One region of the Agrobacterium sp. NPDC090273 genome, then DNA from elsewhere that is predicted to be linked to it. Evidence: predicted binding sites of a transcription regulator. Region 1 holds the regulator's gene; the other holds the start of a gene.
The links. Region 1 encodes HrcA, which represses chaperone genes, less so after heat shock. Its sites were predicted from a motif close to GTTAGCACTCNCNNNNNGNGAGTGCTAAC; they were not measured.

Region 1 (8,693 bases):
ATCACTACAAAAAGGAAAAATTCCATGAGTGTGCGTGTATCTGGTAAACATATGGAGATCGGCGAATCTTTCCGTCAGCGGATCGAGGACAACATAGGTCTGGCGGTTACCAAATACTTCGATGGGGGGTATTCAGGACAAGTGACCGTTGAAAAATCCGGGCCGCGTTTTGCTGCCGATTGCAAAATTCACCTCGATACGGGTGTTGTTTTGCACGCAGCAGGTCAGGCCAATGATCCTCAGGCAAGCTTCGAAGCTGCTGCGGAACGGATTGAAAAACGCCTGCGTCGCTACAAGCGGAAGCTGAAGGACCACCACAACGGTTCTGCTTCCAACGGCGGCACACAGGAAATTGCTTATACCGTGATGGATGCAATCTCGGACGCGGACGACGAAGTTCCGGAAGATTACGCACCCACCATCGTAGCCGAGAGCTCGAAACAGATTAAGACCATGTCCGTAGCGAGCGCCGTTATGGCCCTCGACATGACGGACGAACCGGTTCTGGTGTTTCGCAGCCCCGGTAAGGAATATCTCAACATCGTCTACCGGCGGAACGACGGCAATATAGGCTGGATCGACGCAGCGACGATCAAGAGCTGAACAGTCTGACAAGACGTGGGAGGCATCCCCGCAACAGCGAATTTGCCTCCCTACCGTCTCGATGGCATGAAGGAAAAATAGAATGGCGTTGGCAGATTTGCTGCAACAAGATGCGATTATTCCCGCCCTCAAGGTGAATTCCAAAAAACAACTGCTCCAGGAACTGGCGGCGAAAGCGGCCAGAATTACTGGAGTGTCGGAACGGGAAGTTTTTGACGTCATCCTCCAGCGCGAGCGGCTCGGCTCGACCGGTGTGGGGCATGGCATCGCTATTCCGCATGGCAAACTCAGCAGCATCAACGCGATCACCGGCGTCTTTGCGCGCCTTGAGACGCCTGTCGATTTCGAAGCGCTGGATGATCAGCCTGTCGATCTGGTGTTTCTTCTTCTTGCCCCCGAAGGGGCTGGCGCCGACCATCTGAAGGCGCTGTCGCGCATTGCGCGTGCGCTGCGTGACCCGGAGCTTGTGGCCAAGCTGCGTGCGACAGATTCCGACACCGCGATCTATGCATTTCTCAATCAGGAGCAGGCAACCGCTGCCTGACAGCGCGAGCCTTTGTGAGAGCGGCTAACCGTTCGGGCAAGACATCCACATAAAAAAACGCGCCCCGAGGCGCGTTTTTTTATTCTTCCGGAGACTTGTTGTCTCAGGCATCTTTTTCATTGAGCGAGCCTGTGCCCGGCTCAGCCGTCGCAACAGCTTCCAGCTTCGGACCACCTTTTGCAACGCCAACCATGGCGGGGCGCAATACACGATCACCGATGGTATAGCCCGCCTGAACGACCTGAAGCACCGTGTTGTTGGGAACAGTCGTGTTCGGGATTTCGAACATTGCCTGATGGAAATTCGGATCGAACTTCTCACCTTCAGCATCGATCTTCTTGACGCCGTGACGCTCAAGCGCAGACAACATCGAGCGTTCAGTCATATCAACGCCTTCGATCAGGCCGCTGATACCGGCTTCGGCATCGGTCTTGAGATGGTCGGGAATAGCTTCCAGCGCACGGCGCAGATTGTCTGATACAGCCAGCATATCGCGCGCAAAACCTGCCACGGAATAAAGCTTCGCATCCTTGACTTCACGTTCTGTGCGACGGCGAAGATTGTCCATTTCTGCGGCAAGACGCAGAAATTTATCACGCAGATCGGTATTTTCGGCTTTCAAAACCTCGATCGGATCGGGTTCTGCTGCCTTGGCGGTGATGTCTTCGAGAGCTTCTTCACCCGCCAGCGCACTGTCGATTACTTCTTCGGCGACGTCCGCGTCAGGTCCGGGCTTTTTTGTATCGTCGGTCATGACGTTCTCCAGATTGGAAGATTAACTTTGTTGTTTGCGCCCGATATCGAGCTTTGGTCGGCAAAAATCAAGGCTTGCGGCAAAAAGCCTGCCGCAATTGTCTGGTCATTAGACCAATTCCTATCGTGTTTTCCTGGAAAGGCGGGCCATAATCTGTGCCGTGTAGTCCACCATGGGAACGATGCGGGCGTAATTGAGCCGCGTCGGGCCGATAACCCCGACCGCTCCAACGACCCGGTTTTCCTCGTCGCGATACGGCGCAACAATCAGCGACGAGCCGGAAAGCGAAAAGAGCTTGTTTTCCGAACCGATAAAAATACGCACACCCGAACCGCTCTCGGCCAGATTGAGAATCTCGATGAGGTTTTCCTTGCGCTCGAGATCATCGAACAACATGCGGACACGATCGATATCCTCTTCGCCCGCAAGGCCCTCCAGCAGGTTGGAGCGGCCACGAACAATGAGACGGCCAAGCTTGCCATCCTCATTATCACCAGCCCATATCGCCAGTCCCCGTTCGACCAGATCCTGCGCGAGCTGGCCGAGCTCTGTCTGGAGCTCCGCCTTATGGATCTGAAACTGGCTCCTCAGTTCCTGCAATGTCTGCCCGCCAAGATGGGCGTTGATGAAGTTTGCGGCTTCCGTGAGTTGCGAGGACGAAATTCCCGCTGGCAATTCGATGATCCGGTTTTCGACCTGGTTGTGATCACCGACCAGCACGGCAAGCGCCTTCGTCGGCTCAAGCCGTATGAACTCGACATGCTTCAATATGACATCGTTTTTGGCGGTCAACACCAAGCCGGCCCCACGCGACATGCCAGAGAGCATGCGGCTTGCTTCGGTCAGCAGTCCGTCGAGCGGCTGCTCCTGGCCCGACATGGGGCCGATCTGACGGTCGATACTGGCACGCTGATCTTCCGGCAGATCGCCGACCTGCATGAAGGCGTCAACGAAAAACCGCAGACCCGTCTGTGTCGGCAGGCGCCCGGCACTGATATGCGGCGAATAGATCAGGCCCAGTTCTTCCAGGTCGCTCATGACATTGCGAACGGAGGCAGGCGAAAGCGACATCGGCAACAATCGAGACAGACTGCGAGAGCCCAAGGGCTCACCTGTTTCCAGATACCCTTCGACAATTCGCCGGAAGATCTCCCGCGAGCGTTCGTCCAGCAACGATGCCTGATCTCTTGAAAGCGGCGCCGAAAAACCCATTTTGCCCGTTCTTTTTCATCGTCATTATTCTGCATCAATATAGTGCGTCGTGCGGCCACGGCAAAACGGAAATTGGCGTAACACAAGGCGCTTCTTGATCGCCTCGCCGAAGGCATTGATGTGGGCGATCCATCGGTATGAAGGACCCTTTCCGAATGCGATCGCAACGATGCAGGCCATTCGCATACATATAATCCCCTCAGAACCCACAGAACTGTTTCCATTTCACCGGGAAACGCTCTAGAAGGCTGAAACGAACAAGGAGAGTGACGAGATGCGGCCTTCAGGCAGAAAAACCGACCAGATGCGCAAGGTTTCCTTCGAGCGTAATTTCTCGAAACATGCGGAAGGTTCCTGTCTTGTCAAATTCGGTGACACGCATGTGCTTGTCACGGCGAGCCTTGAAGAAAAGACGCCGCCGTGGCTGCGCAACAGCGGCAAAGGTTGGGTCACAGCAGAATACGGCATGCTGCCACGCTCCACGCACGAGCGCATGAAGCGAGAAGCTGCATCTGGCAAGCAGGGTGGCCGCACCCAGGAAATCCAGCGCCTCATCGGCCGCTCGCTTCGCGCTGTCGTTGACCTGCAGGCACTTGGCGAGCGCCAGATCAGCATCGACTGCGACGTGATCCAGGCAGATGGCGGGACGCGCACAGCCTCGATCACCGGCGCATGGATTGCCCTGCACGATTGCCTGAAGTGGATGGAAACCCGCAACATGATCAAGGTCGACAAGGTCCTCAAGGACCATGTTGCTGCGATTTCCTGCGGCATCTTTGCCAACCAGCCCGTCATCGATCTCGACTATCTGGAAGACTCTTCTGCCGAAACCGATGCCAATTTCGTCATCACCGGTGCAGGCGGCATCGTCGAAATCCAGGGTACGGCGGAAGGCACGCCTTTTTCCGAAGAAGAGTTTCTGACGCTGCTTGGTCTTGCCAAGACAGGATGCGCTGAACTGGTTGCCCTGCAGAAGCAGGCAATTGCCTGAGCCGATAGGATACGCCATGCGCAAGCTCGATACCCGCACGATCGTCGTCGCCAGCCACAACAAGGGCAAGATTGCCGAAATCGCCGATCTCATCGGACCGTTCGGCTTTTCGGCAAAATCGGCGGCAGAACTCAATTTCGCCGAGCCGGACGAGACCGGGACGACGTTTGAGGAAAATGCTGCCATCAAGGCGCTTGCCTCAGCGAAAGCGTCTGGTCTGCCGGCCCTCTCCGACGATTCCGGTCTGGTGATCTATGCTCTTGATGGCGCACCTGGTGTCTATACGGCCAACTGGGCGGAAACCGCTGACGGCACGCGCGATTTTCAGATGGCCATGCAGAAGGTCGAGGATGCACTTGCCGAGCGCAAGGCTGCAACTCCTGCCGAGCGAGGCTGCCGTTTCGTCAGTGTGCTCTGCCTTGCCTGGCCGGATGGTCATCTCGAGTATTTCCGTGGAGAGGTTGAAGGCTCTGTTGCCTGGCCGCCACGCGGAACGAGCGGGTTCGGTTACGATCCGATTTTCCAGCCGCAAGGCTATGAGGCGACATTCGGCGAAATGACCGCCGAGGAAAAACACGGCTGGAAACCGGGCGATGATTTTGCCCTTTCGCACCGTGCGCGTGCATTCAAGAAATTCGTAGAAACGTGCCTGGAGGCTTGAACCCGATGAACGGGGAGCATCAGATTTCTGCCCCCGGCACATCGCTTCTGCCGGATACGGGCGATCCGGGGTTTGGTATATACCTGCACTGGCCGTTCTGTGCGGCCAAGTGTCCCTATTGTGATTTCAACAGTCATGTCCGCCACAAGCCCGTGGATCAGGAGCGATTTACTGCAGCTTTCCTGAAAGAAATGGAGCGCATGCGGGCCATCAGTGGTCCTCGCGCCGTCACCAGCATCTTCATGGGCGGCGGCACACCATCGCTGATGGACCCGCGGACGGTTGGCGCTGTCCTCGATGGCGTCTCGCGCTTCTGGCATGTGCCAGATGGTATCGAGATTACCATGGAGGCCAACCCATCCAGCGTCGAGGCTGAGCGTTTTCGCGGCTATCGGGCGGCGGGTGTCAACCGGGTGTCACTCGGCGTGCAGGCCCTCAATGATCGTGACCTGAAATTCCTGGGCAGATTGCATGATGTTGCCGATGCCTTGAAAGCGATCCGGCTGGCACGCGAAATCTTTCCACGCATGTCTTTCGATCTGATCTATGCCCGCCCCAGACAGACGGTGGAGGAATGGGACGCGGAACTGAAAGAAGCGGTTTCCTACGCCGTGGATCATTTGTCGCTCTACCAGTTGACGATCGAGGAAGGCACCCCCTTCTACGGTCTGCACAAAGCAGGCAAACTCATCGTGCCGGACGGCGAACATTCGGCTATCCTTTATGAGGCAACGCAAGAAATCACCGAGCGTTACGGCATGCCCGCCTATGAAGTGTCGAACCACGCGCGTCCCGGCGCGGAAAGCCGACACAATCTCACTTACTGGCGGTATGGAGATTATGCCGGCATCGGACCTGGCGCCCATGGGCGTTTGACAAAGGGCTCGTCCAAGCTTGCGACGGCGACCCAGCGACATCCGGAAACCTGGCTCGAAGCCGTGGAACGCGACGGGCACGGCATGGTCGATCAGGAGCTTCTGGGCGTTGACGAACAGTCGGACGAACTGTTGCTGATGGGTCTTCGGCTTCGGGAAGGCGTTGATCTTGCCAGGTGGAGCGAACTTTCAGGTCGTGAACTCGATCCGGAAAAGGAAGACTTCCTGCTGCAACACGGTTTTGTCGAACGCCTCGGCAATTCTCGCTTGCGCTGCACGCCTGCCGGCATGCTCATTCTGGACGCCGTCGTCGCTGATCTGGCCTGCTGACTGAACTTCAAGCCTGTGACAGACAAATAAAAAAGCGGCCCGAAGGCCGCTTTTTTTATGCGTTGTTCTCGTTGATCAAACGTTTCAGCAGTTCGACCTCGTGACCGAGCTTGGTGTCGCCCGAAATCAGTTCCTCGATCTTGCGAACCGCATGCAGAACGGTCGTGTGGTCACGTCCACCGAAACGACGGCCGATCTCCGGGAAGGAGCGAGGTGTCAGCATCTTCGACAGATACATGGCAACCTGACGCGGCTTGACGATAACGCGTGTACGACGGTTGGACACAAGTTCCTGGCGCGACACGTTATAATGCTTGGCAACAATACGCTGGATGTCTTCGATGCGAACACGCTTGGCTTCGCCCGTACCGACGAGATGCGACAGCAGTTCATCAACGCGATCCACAGACAGGTTCGGTTCGAACGAGCGGCGGAACATCAACTGGTTGAAGGCACCCTCAAGCTCGCGCCCACTTGCCGTGACGCTTTTGGCAACATGCGTCAGAATATCTTCCGAAATATCAAAGGACGGATCATCCTGACGGGCCGAGCCGACGCGACGGTTCAGCATTTCATAACGCATGTCGTAATCAGGGCCTTCGATTTCGATGGCCATGCCACCCTGAAGACGCGAACGGACGCGTGGATCAAGCGATTCCAGCTCCCAGGGGGCGCGATCGGCAGCGACAACGACCTGCTTGGCGCTGTCCAGCAGCATGTTCAGCAAATGGCAGAACTCATGCTGGATCATCTTGCCCTGAAGGAACTGCATGTCATCGATGACGAGCAGGTCGATGTTGCGCAAGGTGTCCTTGAGCGTCAGTGCATCATTGTCACGGATCGCCGTTGCAAAACGCCACATGAAGTACTCAGCCGTCAGATAGACGACGCGCGGATTGCGCGGGCTGTCGATGGCTGCATTGGCGATAGCCTGCAACAAGTGCGTCTTACCGAGGCCAACGCCTGCATGAATGAACAGCGGGTTGAAGCGCACAGCGCCAGCACCAGCTTCTGCAATGGTCTTGGCCGCCGCCAAAGCAACACGGTTCGACGAGCCCTCAACGAAGGTATCGAAGGTGAAACGTGTATCAAGCGGAGAGCCGAACAATGGACCAGAGCTACCCTGCCGCACTGTAGGCTGCGCCGTGGCAGACTGAAGCGACGGCGTTAAAGCCGGCTGCTGCGGAATGGATGGCTTGTTCCGCTGGATCGCACCGACTTCCTGTACGGGCTGCATGCGCTCTTCCGCCTGCGCAGGACGAACCGGACGGGTTGCCGAACGGACGAGAATCTCGACCTTCAGAACATCCGCATCCTCGCTCTGCACCAGGCTGGTGATGAGATCCATATAACGGTTGTTGATCCACGACTTCAAAAAGGTCGTTGGAACAGTAAAGCGAACAACGCTTTTGGAAACAGAATGGAGTTTAAGTCTTGCAAACCAGCTAGCGTAAACTTCGGGACCGACCTGTGCCTTGAGCCGCGCGCTAAAACGTTCAAACAGCGCATCGTGCTTCATTGTCGATTTGTCCCCTGCCGCGTCAGAGCAAGCTGCATCGGATGCCTTTGGTGCACGGTCCCCGTCCGTCACCGCACCCATCGCCAAATTCAATTGCATATTGCCGCCTTTCAAATTGCCAATCATAGCCTGACGATCAAATTCACCGTCAGGGATCCCCCTCGTGTTATTCTTGCTTTCGACATTCCCCTCGCAAGAATTGTCCAAAGCGCTACTCGTTCGCGAGCCGGTTATCCCATTTCCCTCTTCATCATGGAGAGGCCTGCGATACGCTAACAACACTCCTTTCGTTGCAACCTGAACATGTATTTCTTCAGACAAAGACTACCCGTTCGCTCCGAGACCGGAACGGCGCAAATAGCTCCATGAACTGAAAAAAACGAACCCCGAAAGATCCGCCCGCAACAAGGGTGAATATCGCCGATATGATCATCGAGATAATCTGTGGACTGAGATCCGCGCCCCTTGTTGAAATGCATTTAGGCAGGATCGATGGCAGAGATCAATGGCGTTTTTTCTGCAAAAACGAACAACGGCCATTGACTCAGGAAAGCCGTTTTGCATCACCGGAACGGCCCGAAGCAGAATCTCTTATGAATCAATGAGATTCAAATTTCTCGTTTTCCGCGAGACGATTTTGGCAAAAAAATAAAAATTATCTTGACTCGAAACTTGCCCCGACTTCCGTAAAGAAAGCCTCGGTGTTTCAAGGCGACCTCCAGCAAGTATTTGATTTATAATCGCTTTTTGTGTCGCCTCCTTGACATGCTATTGTCACGCTACATCAGGAAAGATTAACGTACGGTTAGAATCACAAAAAGCCCGGCCAAAGGCCAGGCTTTTTAAATAGCGAATTGTGATTAGCCGGATTAGGCGGAAAGTGCCTTAACACGCTGCGCCAGGCGAGACACCTTGCGGGAAGCAGTGTTGCCGTGCAGAACGCCCTTTGTAGCAGCGCGCTGGATTTCCGGCTGAGCAGCCTTCAGAGCTTCGGTGGCTACTGCCAGGTCGCCCGATGCGATGGCTTCTTCAACCTTGCGGATGAAGCCGCGAACGCGCGAACGGCGAGCCTTGTTGACTGCGGTACGGCGAGCGATCTTGCGGGTCGCCTTTTTCGCCGAAGTTGTATTGGCCATGTATGCCTCTCTTCGAATTCGAACCAAATTCCGCAACCACAGGATCGGGTCGTTCTACGACCTCACGT
Region 2 (8,693 bases), on a different contig from region 1:
GATTACCATTGCACTGCCCTCGAAGGGCCGCATGAAAGAAGATGCCTCCGCTGTTCTGGAACGCGCCGGGCTGAAGGTTGCAGCGATCGGCAACGACCGCTCATATCGCGGCCGCGTTGAAGGTCGAGACGATATCGAGATTGCTTATCTGTCGGCTTCGGAGATCGCTCGCGAGATCGGCGCGGGTACGGTGGATTTCGGTGTGACCGGCGAAGATCTGGTGCGGGAAGGACTGACCAATGCCGATGCGCAGGTCGAATTCTGCGCCCGCCTTGGTTTTGGTCATGCGGACGTCGTGGTTGCTGTTCCGGAAATCTGGCTCGATGTCGATAGCATGGCCGATCTCGGTGACGTTGCCTCGGAGTTCCGTGCGCGTCATGGCCGTAGACTGGCTATTGCCACAAAATACTGGCGGCTGACGCAGCAGTTCTTTTCGCGCCAGCACGGCATTCAACTGTATCGCATCGTCGAGAGCCTTGGCGCGACAGAAGGTGCTCCTGCTGCGGGTCAGGCGGATATCATCGTCGATATCACCTCGACCGGTTCGACGCTCAAAGCCAATCACCTGAAAATTCTCTCTGATGGCATCATCGTTCGCTCAGAGGCCTGTTTTGTCCGGGCCCGTAAACCGGAACACGACAGTAACCCGGTGATCCTCGAGGTCGCAGAACGCGTAAGGTCGGCGCTGCAGGCCTGAGATATCGGAGAGGAGGCGCGATATTCTGAACGCAGATTCAGGTCTCGTCTTCGCGACTTTGAAACATAAAGAAACCGCCGGATCGCTCCGGCGGTTTTTTGTTTAGGCTTCGCTTGTGTCAGGCGTGGGCAACCGCGGCGCCGCGCTTTGCATCGACCGAGTAGGTGCCAGCGCCGAAAGCGACGAGCAGAAGATAGGCACCGGCAAGCGTGATGTTCTTCATCAGCATGATGCCGTTAAGCGCGTTGATCCAGCCGAGTGCCGGGTCAGGCCAGCCAGGAACCGCAACGGTGCCGCTGTGGAAGACGAGGCCGGTGAACACGCAGAATACGGCAAGCGCGAGTGCAGCGACCTTGGTCTGGAAACCGACCAGAATGGCGAGACCGGCGACGAGTTCGAACAGGCCTGCAACATAGGCAAGCAGGGTCGCGGCAGGAAGACCGGCGCCGGTGATCATACCTGCTGTGCCGGACGGGTCGGTCAACTTGCCGAAACCGGAATAGATGAAGATGAAGGAAAGCAGAATGCGGGCGATAAGAACGAGAACGTTCTGGCTGTTGGACATGGTTATCTCCAGTAATTGAGCGGCGCGTTTGCCGGGGCTGTATGGCGATGTCTGGAGATATTAATGACGCAAATAGCGCTTCGCAGAAAGATGAACAACGGAAGACAAATTGTCTTCATTAAGTGAACAATTGCCGCCCAAAAAAGCTGGCACAGATTGCTCGCCTCCCATTATTCAGGCGGCGAAACGCATGTTTTCAAAACGCGGAAACAGGAAGAAGCCGGAAATCTGCCCATGCCGTCCTTCATCGAAGCCGGAGGATTCTCCCATGCAGATTACCGGCTGCTGAGCGGCAGCCGGTGTCAGCAGATTGGTGGAGAAGCAGAAGCGTGACGGTGCTGTCGATGCCTGCTCAAACAATTCCAGGACCTTTGCGTGGTGACTGCGATCGTAACAGCGGATCAGAGTCAGCAGGCCGCACTCACCATGCGGCAACCCGTGCATGAAACATGCGTGTTCGCCAAGCATGATGACGCCACTCGAGAGGTCACTGCTCCACGCTTCGGAAATGAAAAAATTGGACAGGCTTTGGCCCATGTCAGGCTGGTTTGCTGGAAACGCGGCAAGGGCGTCGTGGCGTCTTGATATCTTGAACAACTCGCTCCCCGCATGAATCCTGGTTCAGCTTCCGTCTGTCGGGACGTTTGACTGGGTTGAATCCGATGTCGCCGCATCCGCTTTCAGCCAATGTCTCCATGGAGAAATATCCACGGCTCGATGGCACCGTTGCGGTTTTTATGCGGGCTGACTTATAGTTTCTTTTTCGTATACAACAACAACTTAATCGCGAAAAAATTTAGAATAACATGTATTTTTATATCAGATTTGCCAATTGCCATCAAAAACAATCAATATGTGACGGCATTCGATAGAAGTGAGCCGAAAATACCATGCAATGTGACGCGATTCGCGCGCTTAATGCGAGCATCACCTTCATTTAAAACAAAATGCGGTGCGTCAAGGCTCTCCATGTCTCAAAAAGAAACAATATAGAGTGCGTGTCGGTTTTACGCGAGATTTCGACCGTCAGGGCCAGACAAAGGTCGATTAAGCTGAGCGCCCCGCTTGAGCAGACGCAACAAAAAAGGGCGATCCGAAGATCGCCCTTTCTTGAGACTGTCCGGAGACAGGACTTCTTAGAAGTCCATGCCGCCCATGCCGCCCATGCCGCCGCCTGGAAGCGCCGGAGCGTCCTTCTTCGGCAGTTCAGCAATCATGGCTTCCGTCGTGATCAGCAGCGAAGCAACCGAAGCTGCGTTCTGCAGAGCGGTGCGAACAACCTTGACCGGGTCGACGATGCCGAGCTGGATCAGGTCGCCGTATTCGCCCGTCTGAGCGTTGTAGCCGTAGTTGTCTTCGTTCTTCTCGAGGATCTTGCCAACAACGATGGAGGCTTCGTCACCTGCGTTGTCAGCAATCTGGCGAACCAGAGCCTGAAGTGCACGGCGAACGATGTTGACGCCAGCTTCCTGATCGTCGTTTTCGCCCTTGACGGAGATCTTCGTGGAGGAACGCAGCAGGGCAACGCCGCCGCCCGGTACGATACCTTCCTGAACAGCAGCGCGCGTCGCGTTGAGAGCGTCGTCGATGCGGTCCTTCTTTTCCTTCACTTCAACTTCAGTCGAACCGCCAACGCGGATAACGGCAACGCCGCCAGCGAGCTTAGCAAGGCGTTCCTGCAGCTTTTCGCGGTCGTAGTCGGAAGAGGTTTCTTCGATCTGAGCCTTGATCTGGGCAACGCGACCTTCGATGTCGGACTTCTGGCCCGAACCGTCAACGATCGTGGTGTTTTCCTTGGAGATCGAAACCTTCTTTGCCTTGCCGAGCATGTCGAGCGTGACGTTTTCGAGCTTGATGCCGAGGTCTTCGGAGATCACGGTACCACCGGTCAGGATGGCGATGTCTTCGAGCATGGCCTTGCGACGGTCGCCGAAGCCAGGAGCCTTGACAGCAGCGATCTTGAGGCCGCCACGCAGCTTGTTGACGACGAGCGTCGCAAGAGCTTCGCCTTCTACGTCTTCAGCGATGATGACGAGCGGCTTGCCGGTCTGAACGACAGCTTCGAGAACCGGCAGCATAGCCTGAAGGTTCGAGAGCTTCTTCTCGTGGAGCAGGATGTATGCGTCTTCGAGGTCCGCAATCATCTTTTCCGGGTTGGTAACGAAGTAAGGCGACAGGTAACCGCGGTCGAACTGCATGCCTTCAACGACTTCAAGTTCGGTTTCAGCAGTCTTGGCTTCTTCAACGGTGATGACGCCTTCGTTGCCAACCTTCTGCATTGCTTCAGCAATGTCGAGACCGATCTGACGCTCGCCGTTAGCAGAGATCGTGCCGACCTGTGCAACTTCTTCCGAGGTGTTGATCTTCTTGGCCTTTGCCTGCAGGTCCTTGACGACTTCTGCAACAGCGAGGTCGATACCGCGCTTCAGGTCCATCGGGTTCATGCCGGCAGCAACTGCCTTTGCACCTTCGCGAACGATGGCCTGTGCCAGAACGGTCGCGGTGGTGGTGCCGTCACCGGCGATGTCGTTGGTCTTGGAGGCAACTTCGCGAACGAGCTGTGCGCCCATGTTCTCGAACTTGTCTTCCAGTTCGATTTCCTTGGCGACGGAAACGCCGTCCTTGGTGATGCGCGGTGCGCCGAAGGACTTGTCGATAACGACGTTACGACCCTTCGGGCCGAGGGTGACCTTTACTGCGTCAGCGAGAATGTCGACGCCCTTGAGCATCTTTTCGCGTGCGCCGCGGCCGAATTTTACTTCTTTGGCTGCCATTGTTCAAAACTCCTGGTTTCGAATGACCGGAACGGTATCCGGCATAAATTTAAGGAAACGACGGGTTCGGCCAGATCAGCCGATGATGCCCATAATGTCGGATTCCTTCATGATCAGAAGGTCTTCGCCATTGAGCTTGACTTCGGTGCCGGACCACTTGCCGAACAGAACGCGGTCGCCAGCCTTGACGTCGAGAGCGACAACCTTGCCGGACTCGTCACGTGCGCCAGAACCGACAGCGACGATTTCGCCTTCCTGCGGCTTTTCCTTTGCGGTATCGGGAATGATGATGCCGCCCTTGGTCTTTTCTTCGGACTCAACGCGACGAACGACAACGCGGTCGTGCAGCGGGCGGAAATTGGTGCTTGTCATTGTCTAATCCCTCGATCAAATGACTTGGTGCGGTTTTGAACGCACATGATGGTTGTTAGCACTCACCTTGCTGGAGTGCCAGCCAAGCCGAGATAAGGAGGCCTTCTGTCCGAGTCAAGGACGGCCCCCCGGAAAAATTTCCTGCCTTATGGTTAGCAGCGCTTCATGACAGAAATTTCCGCTCGCAAAAGGTGATCTGTGCTCATCATTCGACAGTGTTCGAAGACCTCGCCCTGCCATCTGTTGTGGTAACGGGCTGCGGCTTGTGTGTGCTTGAGCGGTAAAACGGTGCTTCCACGTATTTCTGCGTCAGATAGGCAAAAGGGATGGCTGTGGCGAAGGTCAATGTTGCAAGCAGGGCAAAATAGGTCGCCTGATCGAGCCCCTGATTATTCAGGAGATACATCCAGCCATATAGCGGGATCATGTGCAGCAGGTAGAGTGGATAGGACACCGTTCCGAGAAACGTCATGGCCGGATGTTCGAGGAAACGTGTTACGGGCCCTTTCTGACGCTTCTTGTCGCGAACCATCAGTGCACCGCCAAAAATGAAGATCCATGCGCCCATGGCAAGATCAAACCAGCCGACGGCGGCTGCGAGCGGAATGACGATCAGCGGTGAAAGCAGCGGCTGATTTTTCCAACGCATGTTCCAGAGATAGTAGCTGGCAATGCCGAGCGCGAAGTAGATTGCGTAGTTGGCAAGGATGGCAGCATTCGGCCAGCGTTTGAGATACCAAACGGCAACAACGGTAAAAACCGTAAAGGCGATCCGCAACGCCTTGCTTTGATGATGCAGGAACCAGAACACAATCGGCGCGATCACATAGAACTGGAACTCGGTTGAAATATTCCATGCCTGGCCGAGGAATGCGTAAGCGCCGAGCGGCAGCCAGCTATCTGGCACAACGCCATGCAGCATGGTGACATGGGCAAGGCTGTTCCACTCCCAATCCGCGAAACTGTTGTTGAGGATGGCAATACGCCCGGCATTGCGGGCGCTCTGGAAATCGGCCTGGATCAAGGCTTCATAGGCGATCCAGGCAAAGGCAATCGAAAGGACGAATGCAAAGATATAGGCTGGATAAATCCGCTTCAGGCGGCGGGATATGTACGTCGTGTAGTCTTCCGAAAGCGACGACATCATCACGAAAATCACGAAGCCGCTCATGATGCAGAAAATCTGCACCCGGATTTTTTCGTTGATGAGCGGTTTGAAGACGCCCATCGCATCAGGATCGATCCCGGCTGCCGGCAAAAGATGGACAACCACGACCCATGCCGCCAGCAGTCCACGCAAGCCTTCGAGCTGATCTATTCGCTTCATGGCTCATCCTCCATATGAGCCAGCCCCGCGCACATAAAACCATCTCGATGCCGCGATCACAACATGTTGCATTGCAAAAAATCAAAATGCGGCTCTCGCGGCAGCGCACCGTAGGCATTCTTTTTTTCTTGCCATCGCTGCCGGGCTTTGCGATGTCAGCCGTGTCTCCTTCAGCATCTGGAAAGCGTATCATGGCCCATCGCATTGCAACCCTCGGCGAAATTACCGCGGAGTTTGACGTTGTTCTCTCCGACGTCTGGGGCGTTCTGCACAATGGCGTCGCGGCCTTTCCCGATGCGGCCAAAGCACTGCAAGCAGCCCGCGAGGCCGGCAAGACGGTGGTGCTGATTACCAACTCACCGCGTCCGGCCCCCGGTGTCATTACGCAGTTGCGTGCGCTTGGTGTATCGGATGAAGCCTATGATCGGATCATCACGTCTGGCGACGTTACGCGCGGTCTGATTGCTGAAGGCCCGGAAAAGGTGTTCCTGCTCGGTCCTGAACGTGACCTGCCGCTGCTCGACGGTCTAGCGGTTGAACGTGTCGGCGAAGCTGAGGCGCAATCGGTGGTCTGCACCGGATTTTTCGACGACGAGACGGAAACACCGGAAGATTACACCGACATGCTGAAGGGCTTTATCGCCCGCAAGGTGCCAATGATTTGCGCGAACCCCGATCTGGTGGTCGAGCGCGGCGAGCGTATCATCCCCTGTGCCGGGGCCATGGCCGCTTATTACGAACAGCTCGGCGGTGAGGTCCGCATTGCCGGAAAACCGCATTCACCGATCTATGATGCCTGCCTTGCCGCAGCCAAAGACGTTCGTGGTAATTTCGACAAGACACGGGTGCTTGCCATTGGCGATGGCATGCCGACTGATGTGAAGGGTGCGATTTCGAGCGGTCTGGAACTGCTCTATATCAGCGGCGGTATCCACGCCGCCGAATACACTCTGAATGGCCAGACGGATGAGGCATTGTTGAATGCCTATCTGAAAGGACAGGGTGCAGCACCCGGCTGGTGGATGCCGCGTCTGGCGTAAGGGTGGGGCTGTCATGACCGTCTTTCATCGCAATGAGAAAAAAGAGCCGCTGCCAGAAAATCTGCGTGGTGGCGTCATCGCCATCGGCAATTTTGACGGCGTGCATCGCGGTCATCGTGCCGTTTTGGATCGCGCGTTGGAGTTGGCGGAAGCGCGGGGTGTTCCGGCGCTTGTGTTGACATTCGAGCCCCATCCTCGTTCGGTGTTTCGTCCTGACACTCCGGTTTTCCGCCTGTCGCCAGCCCCTTTGAAGGCGCGACTTCTGGAGGCGATCGGTTTCCAGTCCGTCATCGAATATCCGTTTGATCGTGCGTTTTCCGAACGGTCTGCCGACGAGTTTGTCAAATCCATCCTCGTCGACTGGCTGGGCGCCAGTGCAGTGGTGACCGGTTTTGACTTTCATTTCGGCAGGGGCCGGGAAGGTGGCCCGGCATTTTTGATGCAGGCCGGCAAACGTTATGGGTTCGACGTCACGTTGGTTGATGCCTTCCGGGATGAGGGAGCCGATGTCGTGTCGTCCAGCCGTATTCGTGATCTTCTGTCTGAGGGCGATGTCTCCAGTGCGGCGGGTCTGTTGGGATATCGCTTCACGGTCGAGGCCGAAGTCATCGGTGGTCAGAAGCTTGGTCGCACACTGGGTTTTCCGACGGCCAATATGTCGCTCCCTCCCGAAACTGAACTGAAGGCTGGCATCTATGCTGTTCGTTTCCGCCGGACGGATGGAAGCCTTCATGATGGTGTCGCGAGCTTCGGTTATCGTCCGACGGTCACCGAAAACGGTGCTGCTCTGCTGGAAACATATGTCTTCGACTTTTCCGGCGATCTCTATGGTGAAGTCTGTTCAGTGTCTTTCTTCGGCCATCTGCGCGACGAACTGAAGTTCGAAGGCCTGGAGCCACTCGTCGCCCAGATCAGGCAGGACGAGGAAGAAGCGAGAGCGCTGCTCGCGGGCGTTCGGCCTTTAACCGAGTTGGACGCGAAAATAGCCTTTTGACGTAGCAATTGCATGATTTGTCGGCGGCTGCGTCATACAAAGCCCTGCAACATCATACAAACAACTTCCTTTTTGCCCGGAAAGGTCTTAAACAACCGGTCATGCACCAATATCGGTCGACGTTCATATCCCGAATTATTGGCCCGGCCTTCCGCCCGCTCTGAGAGCCGGAAGGTCCGGGATTTTGGTGCTTGTCAAAAGCACCCTCCGTTTTGCCCTCTTTGTAGTTAAGACGGCGCGGCCCTTCGGGGGCGCCGCGACAATGGTACGATCATGAACGACACCGCAGAAAAAATCGATTATTCCTCAACGCTTTACCTGCCGCAGACGGATTTCCCGATGCGCGCTGGTCTGCCGCAGAAAGAGCCGGAAACGGTCAAGCGTTGGCAAGAAATGGGCCTCTACAAGAAGCTGCGCGCTTCCGCCGCCGGCCGCGAGAAATTCGTGCTGCATGACGGCCCGCCCTATGCCAACGGCAACATCCATATCGGCCACGCGCTCAACAAGATCCTGAAGGATGTCATCACCCGCTCGTTCCAGATGCGCGGTTACGATTCCAACTACGTTCCGGGCTGGGATTGCCACGGTCTGCCGATCGAGTGGAAGATCGAGGAAGCATATCGCGCCAAGGGCAAGAACAAGGATGAGGTTCCGGTCAACGAATTCCGCAAGGAATGCCGTGAATTTGCCTCGGGCTGGATCAAGGTTCAGGCTGAGGAATTCAAGCGCCTCGGCATCGAGGGTGACTTCGACAACCCCTACACGACGATGAACTTCCACGCTGAGGCTCGGATTGCGGGTGAATTGCTGAAAATCGCCAAGAGCGGTCAGCTTTATCGCGGCTCGAAGCCCGTCATGTGGTCCGTGGTCGAGCGTACTGCGCTGGCTGAGGCGGAAGTCGAATATGCAGACGTAGAGAGCGAC

Region 2: the regulator HrcA is predicted to act here: its motif matches at 4,463-4,491, upstream of groES (co-chaperone GroES).

Annotation. Positions count from the first base shown of each region.
Region 1 is NZ_JBIVYN010000005.1:173,058-181,750, forward strand. It holds gene hpf (ribosome hibernation-promoting factor, HPF/YfiA family) at 25-603, shown strand; gene ptsN (PTS IIA-like nitrogen regulatory protein PtsN) at 686-1,147, shown strand; gene grpE (nucleotide exchange factor GrpE) at 1,251-1,901, opposite strand; gene hrcA (heat-inducible transcriptional repressor HrcA) at 2,022-3,113, opposite strand; gene rph (ribonuclease PH) at 3,388-4,104, shown strand; gene rdgB (RdgB/HAM1 family non-canonical purine NTP pyrophosphatase) at 4,121-4,765, shown strand; gene hemW (radical SAM family heme chaperone HemW) at 4,771-5,970, shown strand; gene dnaA (chromosomal replication initiator protein DnaA) at 6,026-7,489, opposite strand; gene rpsT (30S ribosomal protein S20) at 8,359-8,625, opposite strand.
Region 2 is NZ_JBIVYN010000004.1:304,459-313,151, reverse strand. It holds gene ACIQT8_RS13545 (ATP phosphoribosyltransferase regulatory subunit) at 1-2, shown strand, start outside; gene hisG (ATP phosphoribosyltransferase) at 1-697, shown strand, start outside; gene ACIQT8_RS13535 (DoxX family protein) at 816-1,262, opposite strand; gene ACIQT8_RS13530 (hypothetical protein) at 1,437-1,859, opposite strand; gene groL (chaperonin GroEL) at 2,399-4,036, opposite strand; gene groES (co-chaperone GroES) at 4,112-4,408, opposite strand; gene ACIQT8_RS13515 (acyltransferase family protein) at 4,614-5,735, opposite strand; gene ACIQT8_RS13510 (TIGR01459 family HAD-type hydrolase) at 5,927-6,775, shown strand; gene ACIQT8_RS13505 (bifunctional riboflavin kinase/FAD synthetase) at 6,789-7,769, shown strand; gene ileS (isoleucine--tRNA ligase) at 8,043-8,693, shown strand, end outside.